Regions from separate parts of the Pseudoalteromonas sp. K222D genome, predicted to be linked through region 1. Evidence: predicted binding sites of a transcription regulator. Region 1 holds the regulator's gene; each other region holds the start of a gene.
The links. Region 1 encodes sigma-54, which starts transcription at its own class of promoters, with help from an activator protein. Its sites were predicted from a motif close to GTTGGCACGNNNNTNGNNT; they were not measured.
Positions count from the first base shown of each region.

Region 2: J5X91_RS09445 (YggN family protein) is a predicted target of sigma-54. The motif match lies at 1,228-1,246, and genes of this name have one in related genera.
Region 3: flgJ (flagellar assembly peptidoglycan hydrolase FlgJ) is a predicted target of sigma-54. The motif match lies at 1,877-1,895, and genes of this name have one in related genera.
Region 4: J5X91_RS12295 (EF-hand domain-containing protein) is a predicted target of sigma-54. The motif match lies at 1,673-1,691, and genes of this name have one in related genera.

Region 1 covers NZ_JAGGDL010000004.1:83,444-86,802, forward strand. Annotated here, with positions in the region: gene lptC (LPS export ABC transporter periplasmic protein LptC) at 1-139, shown strand, start outside; gene lptA (lipopolysaccharide transport periplasmic protein LptA) at 129-674, shown strand; gene lptB (LPS export ABC transporter ATP-binding protein) at 671-1,396, shown strand; gene J5X91_RS03880 (RNA polymerase factor sigma-54) at 1,466-2,959, shown strand; gene hpf (ribosome hibernation promoting factor) at 2,986-3,273, shown strand; gene ptsN (PTS IIA-like nitrogen regulatory protein PtsN) at 3,278-3,359, shown strand, end outside.
Region 2 covers NZ_JAGGDL010000015.1:58,503-61,861, forward strand. Annotated here, with positions in the region: gene J5X91_RS09435 (glutathione peroxidase) at 92-583, shown strand; gene J5X91_RS09440 (hypothetical protein) at 710-895, opposite strand; gene J5X91_RS09445 (YggN family protein) at 1,284-2,078, shown strand; gene J5X91_RS09450 (PLP-dependent aminotransferase family protein) at 2,200-3,359, opposite strand, start outside.
Region 3 covers NZ_JAGGDL010000018.1:59,534-62,892, forward strand. Annotated here, with positions in the region: gene flgK (flagellar hook-associated protein FlgK) at 1-842, opposite strand, end outside; gene flgJ (flagellar assembly peptidoglycan hydrolase FlgJ) at 844-1,839, opposite strand; gene J5X91_RS10630 (flagellar basal body P-ring protein FlgI) at 1,967-3,061, opposite strand; gene flgH (flagellar basal body L-ring protein FlgH) at 3,074-3,359, opposite strand, start outside.
Region 4 covers NZ_JAGGDL010000024.1:11,584-14,942, reverse strand. Annotated here, with positions in the region: gene J5X91_RS12305 (TrkH family potassium uptake protein) at 1-595, shown strand, start outside; gene J5X91_RS12300 (flagellar brake protein) at 635-1,306, shown strand; gene J5X91_RS12295 (EF-hand domain-containing protein) at 1,774-1,986, shown strand; gene J5X91_RS12290 (calmodulin) at 2,136-2,348, shown strand; gene J5X91_RS12285 (EF-hand domain-containing protein) at 2,417-2,632, shown strand; gene trkA (Trk system potassium transporter TrkA) at 2,708-3,359, opposite strand, start outside.

The sequences.
Region 1 (3,359 bases):
ACTCACTATGCACAGCGAACAACCCGTTATTATAACTGGACCGAATTTAAAGATCACCGGTAAAGGCCTTGAAGCCAATTTAACAACCGAGGTGATAAAACTAATTAACCATACGCGAACACTATATTATGACCAATAACCTTGCAAAAATACTTATTATTCCATCGCTTATACTTGCATTTAATAGTAATGCGGCAGAGCAAAGTACTTCCCCACTAGCTAATCAAATTTCTATTAGTGCTGACCGACAAGAAGGTCAACTAAAAGAAAATGTTGGTATTTTTGAAAAAAACGTAGAGATTATCCACGGTAATCGTCGTATCACCGCCGATCGTTTAGAAGTACATAAGCGCGACGAACTTGGCGATAATAAACAACTATTAATTGCCACAGGCAGCCCTGCATATTTTGAAGAAAAGCAAGCAGATGGCACTGTCATGAGCGCCAGCGCTAACGAAGTACGTTACGATGTAGCGAAACGTTTTTTAACCCTAGTAGGAGATGCAAACATTTCTCAAGCTGGGCAAAAAATTACGGCTAAAAGTATCACCTACGATATAGAGCAACAGCTTATAAGTGCTGAAAAAGATGAAAACTCAACTGATCGGGTGCACACTATTTTAGTGCCTATAGACGTAAAAAAAGAACAAAAACTCAATAAAGGTCAGCCATGAGTACATTAAAAGCAGAGCTATTAGCAAAAAGCTATAAAGGCCGTGAAGTTGTTAAAAATGTAGGCCTTGAAGTAAAAGCAGGGAGCATTGTTGGTTTACTTGGTCCAAATGGTGCTGGTAAAACCACAACCTTTTACATGATTGTAGGCTTAGTTCCTAGTGACAAAGGCAAAATATTAATTGATGATAACGATATTACCCTACTTCCTATGCACAGCCGTGCTCGTTTAGGTATTGGTTATTTACCACAAGAATCGTCTATTTTTAGAAAGCTCACTGTGTATCAAAATTTAATGGCTATTTTAGAAACGCGTAAGCAACTAAACAAACAAGCCAGAGAAGAAACCCTAAATAGCTTGCTGGACGAATTTAGCCTGCAACATATTCGCGACAGCTTAGGCATGGCGTTATCTGGTGGTGAACGCCGCCGCGTAGAAATAGCACGTGCTTTAGCTGCAGATCCTAAATTTATATTACTTGATGAGCCCTTTGCTGGCGTGGATCCTATTTCAGTACTCGATATTAAAAAAATTATAGAACACCTTAAAAACCGTGGTATTGGCGTGCTAATTACCGACCACAATGTAAGGGAAACCCTTGATGTTTGCGAAAAAGCCTACATTGTTTCTCATGGTGAGCTAATTGCATCTGGTACTCCTGAATTTGTATTAAACGATAAAACAGTACGTGATGTTTATTTAGGCGAGCAGTTCAAACTGTAATATTTATGTTATTACTATAAGCATCTGCTAAGATTAATCATATCAATTTATAAGGATTGTTAGAGATAAATGAGGCAATCATTACAGCTGCGCATGGGCCAGCAACTTACAATGACTCCGCAACTGCAACAGGCTATTCGCTTATTGCAGCTTAGTACCTTGGATCTCCAGCAAGAAATACAAGAAGCACTTGATAGCAACCCGCTACTAGAAGTTGATGAGCAAGATTACACGGAAGAATCAGCTGGTAAAAACGAGCAAAAAGCAGATGATATTACTGTTAGTGCCTCTGCCGATGACACCCCGAGCGAGTATGAGCAAGATAGCGGTGAAGCACTAAACAAAGACACCATAAGCGACGATATGGCCATGGATGTATCATGGGATGAATATATGAGCGCAGCGCCTGCCTCTTCATCGGGGCCAATGCCTGAAGATGAATCTATTTATCAAGGTGCATCAGCCGAAACTCTGCATGAGTACTTAATGTGGCAATTACAGCTCACTCCTTTTAGTCCTATAGACGAAGCTATTGCCATAGCTATTGTTGAAGCCGTAGATGACTCTGGTATTTTAACTATCAGTTGCGAAGACCTTTTAGCAAGCTTTAATCAAGAAAGTGATGACGAACACGAAGTAGAACTAGATGAAATAGAAGCAGTGCTAAAGCGCATTCAATTATTTGATCCTGTTGGTATTGCAGCTCGCAGCTTACAAGAATGCTTATGTATTCAATTAAACCAATTTGATAAAGACACCCCTTATATTAACGAAACAAAAATGGTGTTAACTGATCATATCGATTTACTCGCTGCTCGCGACTATCGTACGTTAATGAAAAAAACTAAGCTCAAAGAAGAAGAGCTTAAAGAAATAATGACACTTATTCATACGCTTAATCCTAAGCCTGCGGATACTATTGTCAGAGAAGAATCTGAATACGTTATACCTGACGTATCTGTTAAAAAAATAAAAGGCCGCTGGGTGGTAGAGCTAAACCCAGATAGCATGCCAAAAATACGTGTTAACAGCCAATATGCTGCTATGTCTCGTACGGTAAAGTCCAGTGGTGACAGCCAATTTATTCGCTCGCACTTACAAGAAGCTAAATGGTTTATTAAAAGCCTAGAAAGTAGAAACGAAACACTCCTAAAAGTAACTAATTGTATTGTTAAGCAACAACAAGCGTTTTTTGAACATGGCCCAGAAGCCATGAAACCTATGGTTTTAAACGATGTTGCCGAAATAGTTGAAATGCACGAGTCGACTATTTCACGGGTCACTACACAAAAATTCATGCACACTCCACGTGGCATTTTTGAGCTTAAGTACTTTTTTTCAAGCCATGTAAGCACCGAAAATGGTGGCGAATGTTCATCAACTGCTATACGTGCCTTGATTAAAAAGTTGATAGCTGCAGAAAACTTAGCCAAACCATTGAGTGATAGCAAGATTGCAGATATATTGGCTGAGCAAGGAATTAAAGTAGCTAGACGGACAATTGCAAAATATCGCGAATCTCTGGCTATTCCCCCGTCGAATCAACGTAAAAGCTTGATTTAAGACGTACAACAAAGAGGAAAATGCTGATGCAACTAAACTTAACTGGTCGTCATGTAGACATTACAGACTCATTAAGAGACTATGTAAATAATAAATTTGCAAAGCTGCAAAGACACTCAGATCACATAACTAATGTGCATGTTATTCTCGATGTAGAAAAATTAAGTCAAAAAGCTGAAGCAACAATTTTTGTAAGTGGCGCTGAGCTATTTGCATCGACCGAACACCAAGATATGTACGCTGCCATTGACTCGTTGATTGACAAACTCGATCGTCAAGTAATTAAACACAAAGAGAAGTTTGCTCGACACTAACACTATGAAATTAAGCTCACTTATATGCCAGGACTGCAGCAAAGCTGTGGTCCTTTTTAATAGTAAAAAAAGAATTTTAGAATTCA
Region 2 (3,359 bases), on a different contig from region 1:
AAAATAGTCTTAATATATACAACAACCATATTAAGCAATGTACTTAAAAGAGTAAATTGAGCATCAACAAAGATAAGGTAAAGCATAAATAATGCACAAATTTCATCAGTTAAGCGCCACCAGTTTGCAAGGTAACACCATTAATTTTAGCGAGTTTGCTGGTAAAGTCGTGCTTATTGTAAACACGGCAAGCAAGTGTGGTTTTACCTACCAGTACGAGTCACTACAGGCTTTGCATAATAAATATGCTAGCCAAGGCTTAGTAATTTTAGGATTTCCGTGTAATCAGTTTAATCAGCAAGAACCCGGAGATGCACAGCAGATAGAGCAAGGATGTTTAATAAACTACGGGGTTAATTTTTTAATGGCCGCTAAAGTAGAGGTAAACGGAGAGCATGCTCATCCGGTATTTCGTTATTTGAAATCGACACAACCAGGCTTTTTAACTCGCAAAATAAAGTGGAACTTTACTAAGTTTTTAATCGCAGCAGACGGCTCACCAATTAAACGCTATGCACCCTTTACCAAGCCAGAAAAGCTAGAGCTCACCATTCAAAAAGCACTGCAACAAAGCAATAAGTAACGCCGCTTAAAAGTAATAAAGAGGCACACAGCCTCTTTATTGCCAATCTAATCAAAATTTAAACATACATAAAAGCGTACATTTAGAGTCTAATTCACATTGGTACTTTAGTTATACTAGCGCAATTTAATCGGTGTAATCGCTTAAATCGTCTTCGCCTAGGTTTTTACGCAAGCGCTTTTGCTCAAGGTAGTCTTCCAACTTTTTCTTAACCTTTTGCTTGTTCTTATCGTGCTGATTACGCCCGAGCATTTCGTACTCGTCTTCAACAAAATCGTCATCTAGCGCATCGTAACTAAATGTCTTACCCACAACCCACTCCATAAAGTGTTTGAGACCAACCAAGGATTTTATAATCGCAATAATTGGTAAAATTAAAATGTTCGACACATAAAGTGCAATGCAGTTTAGCGCCAAAATAAAGCCATGTAGCTATCTTAAATAGCCTCCATGTCAATACTGTGAATAAATAGCGCTAAATTCGCTTTATGGAAAGTGAGAGTTTTTTATCGTATCGATAAATAAAATTAATTACTGCTCTAGCTTTAGCCAATTTGACTAAAAAATAGTTTTTTTATAATAAACCTTTGCTATAGACAATACTAAAAATAAAACCAACCTATTGTTTAATATAATAAAAAAACATTGGCACTAAACTTGTTATTACTTATTTATCATCAATAAAAAACTGAGAATAAATATGAAAAAATTACTATTAATGAGCACTTTAATATGTGCACCTGCCGTTGTGGCACATAATGATAACGATTCAACAGTGTCATTTAATAATGAGCAATGTAATGTAGAATTTAAAAATGATGTACGTATTAAGCCTGACGAACTAGAGATTTTTACCGCCAATAAGCAAACTATGCAATTTAATACCAATGGCAATTTAACCATTAATGGTGAATCGGTAGCGCTTAATCATTCCCAGCAAAAGGCGCTAACTCAATATTCAGATAGTTTACGCACGCAATTACCCGAAGTAGCAAATATAGCCTTAGAAGGCGTTAAAATTGCAGGTGTTGCACTGCAAGAAGTTGCTAATGCTTTTAATATTGATGGCCTCGATAATATCTCATCGTTAATGGACGACATTAAACTTGAAGTACAAAATACTTTTTATCAACAAGACACCTTTGTTATGGGCCAGCAAAGCTTTAACCAATTTGGTGAAAACTTTGAGCAGCAGTTTGAACAACAAATAGAGACCGCTGTTGAGTCTGCTGTAATGCAATCTATGGGGAGTATTTTAGTTGCTTTAGGTTCTGAATTACTTGGCTCAGGAGGCGACATGCAAGCCTTTGAACAACGTATGGAAAATATGGGTACGCAAATAGAAGAAAAAGTAGAGCAGCATGCCGATGCGCTCGAAAAACGTGCCAATGCCTTATGCGAAAATTTTGCCAATATAGCTAAACAAGAAGAGCAGCTAGTAGTACAAGTACCTGAACTTAAAGGTTACCAATTATTTAGCTTTAAACAAAACTAGTTTACAAACTTCACTTAGGTAATTATTTAACATCCCTTTGCAGCCGTTACGCTTAACTTAACGGCTGTTTTTTATTGTGCCGAAAAACTTGTTACAAGCTGTTGTTCCCCTTTAAATTAGGCTACTTTTTTGCTAGTAAGGTAAGTTTACCTAGTGTGACAATTGCTTGCTCTATTTGCTCACTCCACTGCACACCATAGCTTAGCCTTATACAGCTTTTGTATTTATTTGAAGCTGAAAATATCAACCCTGGAGTAATGCTTATACCTACCTCAAGCGCTAATGAAAATAGCTTTTGGCTATCATACTCGCAGCCTAAGTCTAACCAAATAACACAGCCACCTTGTGGATCGCTGATCCGTGTACCTTTTGGCATGGCTTGCTGTAAGCAACGTCGCATATGCTCTTTATTCGTACGTAAACGCTGCCTAAGTACTTTTAAATTACGATCGTATTCACCGCTAAAAACAAATTCTGATAACGTCCATTGATTAATTAGTGAGGTAGAACAACTCAATGCTCTTTTATAACGCCTAGCTTGCCCTGCAAATTTCCCCGCAATAAGCCAACCAACACGATAACTAGGGGCAGCCGTTTTAGAAAAAGACGAACAACTTAGCACCAAGCCTTTTTTGGAATACGCTATAGCAGGTGTACCTCGTTTGGGTGTAAAGTATAGGTCGCCATATACGTCATCTTCAATGAGCACTACGTTATGGCTTTCAACTAGTTCCACCAGCTGTTCTCGATTTTTATCTGGCATAAAACTACCAACCGGATTACTAATAGCCGTAGAAAATAAGCACGCTTTAATATCCTGCTCATTAAGCGCCTGCGCTAAATCGTTTAGCCAAATACCATTATCTGGGCATAAAGGTATTTCAAGTGCTTTAAGGCCTAAACTTTCTATTAACTCTATAATTCCGTGATAGCAAGGGCTCTCTATGGCCACTACGTCACCGGGCTTAGTTACGCATTTGAGTGCAATTGCCAATGCTTCTTGCGCGCCATTAGTGATCACCATTTCATCCATATTAATGCCAATGCCAAAGTTTAAATAGCGATGAATAAGTTGCTTTTTTAACGGTGCATAACCATCCAGTGGCCCGTAATTAATAGCGCTACTACCGGCAAGCGTCATTACTCGGCGCATATTTCTGGCTAAGGCTTTATCGGTTGGTGCTGCAGCAACCGGGTTAGCTACTCCAAAAGGCACCACATGGGCCTGATGAATGGCTGTGTATACCTGCTCAATCAGCGCCTGCTTGTTTACAATCACGG
Region 3 (3,359 bases), on a different contig from region 1:
TCTCTGAAGGCAAGTAAACCACCTATTTTGCCTTTTAATTTACTGGCATCAACTTCAAGCGGCACAGCTTTGCCGCCATTTACATCTAAGCGCAGTTCTTTAAAATTTGGATCGGGGTCGCCGCGCATCGAAAACAAGTTAAACGAGCCGTTTTGCATTACAACCGCTTCACCGCTACCCATAAAAACAAGTTTTTCACCATTGGGGCCGTCAAGCGTTTCAATGTCGATTAACTCTGATAAATCGCGAATCGCTTTGTCGCGCTCGTTATATGTGCCGCTTGCAGCAGATGCGTTGTTAGTACCATTAACACCTGCTATTTGTTGGTTTAACGATCCTATTTTTTGAATTAAGGTGTTGGCTTCATCGGAGAATATTTCGAGCTGTTCATTTACAACATTTTTTTGATCCAGCACTATTCCCGACAACCTATCCATTTGGCTTATTAAGCTGTCGGCGTTAGTCATTACTAACGAACGTGCAACCGTTGACGATGGCTGATTAAGCGCTTCTTGCACTTTATTAAATAGCGAATTAATACCGGTCGATAAGCTATTCGCTTCTTGCGAAAATAACGTATCTACCCGATTTGCTTCACTTACAAACTGATCAAAAAACGTTTTATTTGAGGTGTCTCTGTTTAATTGTTTTTGTGCAAATTCATTAAGTAACCTGTAGGTATTACCTTTGCCAACTTGATTGTCGATCATGGTGCCATGCTCTGTACGCTCGCGCACATAGCCATCGGTATTTACATTGGCAATATTTTTACTGGTTGTTTGCAACAGATCAGTGTTTGCTCTTATTCCTGAATTAGCAATGTTTAATAAATTAAACGACATGTTACTTTACTCCTTGGCGGATCACGTTTGTTGCAATATTTTTTAGCTCGCTACTGTTAAGTACGCGCTTTATTTTATCCGCATAATTTGGGTCTGTTGCATAACCGGCTTGTTGTAATGAGTCTAAAAACGCTGCCGGTTTGCCGGTATTTTGTAATGCTTGTTGATAGCGTGGGTTTTGAGTTAAAAAATCAACAAAGTCGTTTACGCTGTCTTTTATTGAGTCGTAAGCTCTAAAACTGGCTTGTTTTTTAACTGCAGCACCTTGTTCAAACTCTAAGGTTACTTTGTTAGCTTTTTCACCCTGCCAGCTTTTATCTGACTTAATGTTAAATAAGTTATTTGAGCTGTTACCGTCGCTTTTATTAATAATATGCTTACCCCAACCGGTTTCAAGCGCTGCTTGAGCCACCATAACGGCAGGGTTTAAACCAATTTTTTTAGCCGCTGTTTTAGCATGCTCCCATACCGAACTTACAAACTCTTCGGCCGTTTCAAAGTTTGGCTTAGCTACTTCTGGCTTTTCGGTGTTCATAGCGCTTTTATCTACAGGCTCAGTTACGGCTTTTTTACGCTGTTGCTGCGGCAACTCTATGCCAGCACGCTGATCGCTTAAAAGATCGTTACTGGTTCTGAGTACTGACGCTGGAGTGTAATTTTTTGCCGTAGGAGAAAGTTGCTGCACTATTAAGTCGGCAAGCCCTAATGAACCATTAGACGAGAGCTCTGATGAAAGTTGCTGATCGTGCATTTCTTCAAAAAACTTTACGCTACTTGAATTTAATGGGCTTTCTTTGTCTTCGAAGGCTTCGCTGGCTTTGCGCATGCTTTTAAGCAACATTTGCGTAAATATAGCTTCAAATTGTGCCGCTGCTTTTTTGAGAGCCGCTTTTGAGGCATCACTAGACGCGTCGCCACTGTTTAGGGCATCTTTACGCAAAGCGTTTAAGTTACCTAAATCAAAAAAGTTTTGCTTATCGAGGTGATTTGTTTCCATCAGCTTTTTGACACAATAATGAATAATGTATAAAGCAATGCAAAAATTGAGCCAGAGGGGAAAGTGTGGAGCTATATGCCATCGGTTGTCAGCTTTTAAAACTGACCACCGATAGCATTACATTGTTTTAAATTACAACTAGCTGGCCGTTTATTGCGCCGGCTTCTTTTAGGGCTTCTAGTATTGCCATTAAATCGCCAGGTGCGGCGCCTACTTCGTTTATAGCGCGTACTAGGTCATCTAGGCTCACTCCAGGGTTAAATACAAATGCCCGTGAGTCGTCTTGTTTTATATCTATAATACTTTGCTGAGTAACAACGGTATCGCCATCGCTAAAAGCATTAGGTTGCGATACGTTTTGTTGCTCCGCAATAGTTACTGTTAAGCCACCATGGGTAATAGCCGCAGGTTGTAGCTTTACGTTTTTACCAATAACAATAGTACCGGTACGCGAGTTAACGATAATTTTTGCCGCTGTATCTGCTGGGGTAAACTCTAGGTTTTCGAGCGTTGATAAATAAGACACGCGCTGCGAGGCGTCTCTTGGGGCAATCACTCTAATAGACGCTGCATCGAGTGCTTGGGCACTATTTGGGCCTACTAAATCGTTTATGGTTTTTTCTAATCGCTTGGCGGTAGTAAAGTCTGGGCGATTTAAGTTAAAAGTAATATAGTCGTTTTGCATAAATGGGCTTTTAACTGCGCGCTCAACGGTTGCGCCATTTGGAATACGCCCCACTGTTGGCGTGTTTATAACGACTTTACTGCCATCAAGCCCTTCTGCGCCTAAACCACCTACAATTAAACTACCTTGGCCAATAGCGTATACGTTGCCGTCGACCCCTTTTAAAAAGGTTTGTAGTAAAGTACCACCGCGTAAACTACCTGCACTACCAATAGATGATACGGTAATATCTATAGTTTGCCCGGGCTTTCTAAAAGGCGGTAGCTCTGCATGCACTGCAACCGCAGCCACGTTTTTAATTTTTGGTTTTAAGCTTGCTGGTAACGTAATGCCAAAGCTGTTTAACATGCCTTTAAAGCTTTGCTCGGTAAATCGGCTTTGCTCGCCCGTACCAGGTAAGCCAACAACTAGGCCATAGCCTACTAATTGGTTTGAGCGTACGCCCTCAACCATAGACACATCTTTAATGCGCTCGGCCATGGCAGGACGTTGCCAGCCAAGTAACACCATTAAACAAAAAACTTTAAATACATTCATAATGAATGTCCTCTAAAAAGGAAAAAGTGAGCTACTAAAAAAGCGTGTTAGCCAACCGGCACTTTGCGCTTCTTGAGTTTGCCCTTTGCCCGAATATTGAATTCGTGCATTAGCAATTCTATTTGACTGTACGGTATTGTCTGCAGTTACATCTTCTGGCCTTACTAATCCCTCTAAACGAATAAATTCTTCGCCTGAGTTTAACGTTAGCCATTTTTCGCCGCGAATAACTAAATTACCATTAGGTAAAACACGCATTACGTTTACCGATATATCGCCGGCTAAACTATTTGACTGA
Region 4 (3,359 bases), on a different contig from region 1:
GATTTGCTTTACCGTGCTTTCGTCTCATGAAGTGTATGCGAATGGCGATGAAACACTCGACCAAGCGCTATTTCATGCTGTTTCAATTAGCAGTACGGCAGGATTTGCCACCGATAACTTTTCGGCTTGGCCATTATTTTTACCAATACTGCTTATATTTTCGAGCTTTATAGGTGGCTGTGCGGGCTCTACCGGTGGCGGTATGAAAGTGGTGCGCGTATTCTTACTATACTTACAAGGCGTGCGAGAGCTTAATAGGCTAGTGCATCCTCGGGCTATATATTCTATCAAGTTAGGCAGCAAAGCGTTGCCAGACAAAGTAGTAGAAGCTGTATGGGGGTTTTTCTCAGCGTACGCATTGGTGTTTATAATTATTATGCTAGCGCTGATGGGAACCGGTATGGATAACATTACAGCATTTTCTGCTACTGCAGCGTGTTTAAATAACCTTGGCCCGGGCTTAGGAGATGTTGCATCGCACTATGGGTCTATTAGTGATGGTGCTAAATGGTTGCTTACTATTGCTATGGTATTTGGCCGTTTAGAAATATTTACTTTATTAGTGCTGTTTACGCCTACATTTTGGCGCGGATAATTTAATTGTTAGTTTATAAAGAGTATTAGGGAAAAGGATATGCCAACAACTAACCTAGAAAAGTTACACCAAATAATGTCTGGTGCCATGGTTGATCTTGAAATTTTAACACCAACAGCCAGCAAGCGTGTAAAAACAGAGTTTATAGGTTTGCTCGAAAATCGATTTATTATTTTAAACTATCCGAGCTCAAAGCGCCTGCCTACAGCAAGCGACTACCTGCACGATGGGGTAATGGTGGTAGTAAGAGCACTAATAGAGGGAAGTGGTGGGCAGGTTATCGCTTTTCGTCAGCAAATAATGTCAGTTGCATCTCATCCCGCACGCTTACTTTTTATTAATTACCCAAAGCAAGTGCAGTTATTCGATTTACGCTCGCAAACTCGTATACCTACCTTATTATCGGCCAAGCTAAAACTTAGTGATGACAGGATACTCGACGGGGTAATTAAAGATATTTCGCTAACGGGCGTAAAGTTTGATCTTAAAGACAAAACCCAGGCTGAAAATATTAAAGGGATGCAATGCTCAATCATCCTCGATAGTAGTAATAAGCAAGTTAAAGACTTTCAGGGAGAAATTTGTAGCGTGAAAGAACACGTTCAAGGTGCTTACTGTGGAATAAAGCTATTAGCCAGCGAAGAAGAAATGAAAAGCTTTATGGGGGATCACTTTATTGACCCTTCAATACTCCAATCAGAAACCGAGTAACTGTACATTTCGCTATTTTGCAACAAAATAGCGATTTATTAAATTTAATTTTAAATAACGCATACCTGCATTGATAAAAATAAAATAATCTATAAAAACAATAATTTATAAAAGTAAAAGCTATTGGTTATTTTCATTTCAAAAATTATTCAGCTGTAACCGAGTTGAATACCTCAGCTAAACAGTCTCCTTACAGTGTGTATTTATAATCTGTGGCATTTTTTGTTTTTTGTAAGGCATTGAATTTGTTCGAACTTATTGTTTGGGCTTAAAGTGTGTTGCAAAAAGGCAACAAAAATAGATAGTTAATTATCACCTTTAAGTGCATGTTACCTTTAACTAATTGAAGTTATTGATGTTTTAAATGTTGGCATCGAAGTTGTAATAGTTAAGCTGTATTGCATTAAACGTGATTTAAAGTGAAGCACTTAATCGCAGTTAACATAAACTTTGAAGGAAGATTGATTATGAAAACATTAAATAAAACGTTAGCACTTATCGCTCTAGCATCGTCATCAGCCGCTTTTGCAGCAAGTGATTTTGATGCCCTTGATGTAGATGGTAATGGCGCAATTAGTCAAAGCGAAGCTGCTGTTGATGCAGAGTTAATGAGTATTTTCTCAGAGCTTGATACTGACCAAAACGGTGAGTTATCAAAAGAAGAATTTTCTAAAGCATAAGCAAAATGCAAGGTTGATAAAATTCTGTGTTGCCAAAGACAACCTAAGTAAGCAAGGGAGCTTATGAAAAAGAATAACAAGGAAAGTATAAACCTTAGTATATCTAATTTTTTGATAAAGCATTGAATAACATAGTAAAGGATTAAATTATGAAACAGTTAAATAAAGCACTCGCACTTATCGCTCTAGCATCGTCATCAGCCGCTTTTGCAGCAAGTGATTTTGATACCCTTGATGTAGATGGTAATGGCGCAATTAGCCAAAGTGAAGCGTCGGTAGATTCCGATTTAATCGCACAATTTGCAGAGTTAGATACAGATGGTAACGGTGAGCTTTCTAAAGCAGAGTTTGCTAACTACTAATTACTTTTTCGGTTATTTTTCACAGCCAGGGATTTCTGAGAAGGACCTCTCATTTTTAGGAGATTATTATGAAAGTATTAAATACATCACTTGCGATTTTAGTTTTAGCGTCTTCAGCAGCAGCCTATGCAGCAGTGGATTTTGCCTCTTTTGATACCAACGGCGATGGTGTTATTTCTCAGCAAGAAGCTGCGGCAAATACACAGTTAGTAAAAATATTTGATCAGCTAGATACTGACGGTAATGGCGAACTTTCTAAAGAAGAGTTTGCCAAAGTACAATAAAGCTTTAGTACCCTATATTAAAAAAGCAGCTTAACTAAGCTGCTTTTTTGTGTTTAAAGTACCAACAATGTACTGCTATAAAAATATAGCGCTCACCTGAAATAGTTTTTCTACAATATTAATGTGCTTTTTATCAATTAAGAACATGATGACATGGTCGCCCGACATAATAATGGTATCGTCGTGGGCAATAAGCACGTCGTCGTTACGTACTACAGCACCAATGGTAGTACCTGCTGGGAGTTTTATATCCCTTACAGTTCGGCCAACTACTTTAGATGTGTTTTCATCACCATGGGCAACAGCTTCAATAGCTTCAGCTGCACCTTTGCGTAGTGAATATACGTTAACAATATCGCCGCGGCGAACATGAGTAAGTAATGCCGAAATAGTGGCTTCTTGTGGTGAAATTGCAATATCAATATCGCCGCCTTGTACTAAGTCAACGTATGCACTGCGTTGAATAAGTACCATGGTTTTTTGTGCGCCCATACGTTTTGCTAGCATGGCCGACATTATATTTACTTCATCATCGTTGGTTACCGCAATAAACACATCAACCTGATCTATATGCTCTTCTGACAATAGCTCTTGGTCTGACGCATCTCCGCAAAAAACAATCGTGTTGTCGAGCATTTCAGAGAGTTGCTCGGCGCGCTCTTTGCTGCGCTCAATTAATTTTACACTGTGATTTTTTTCCAGTGAGCGCGCTAGGCCTGCGCCTATA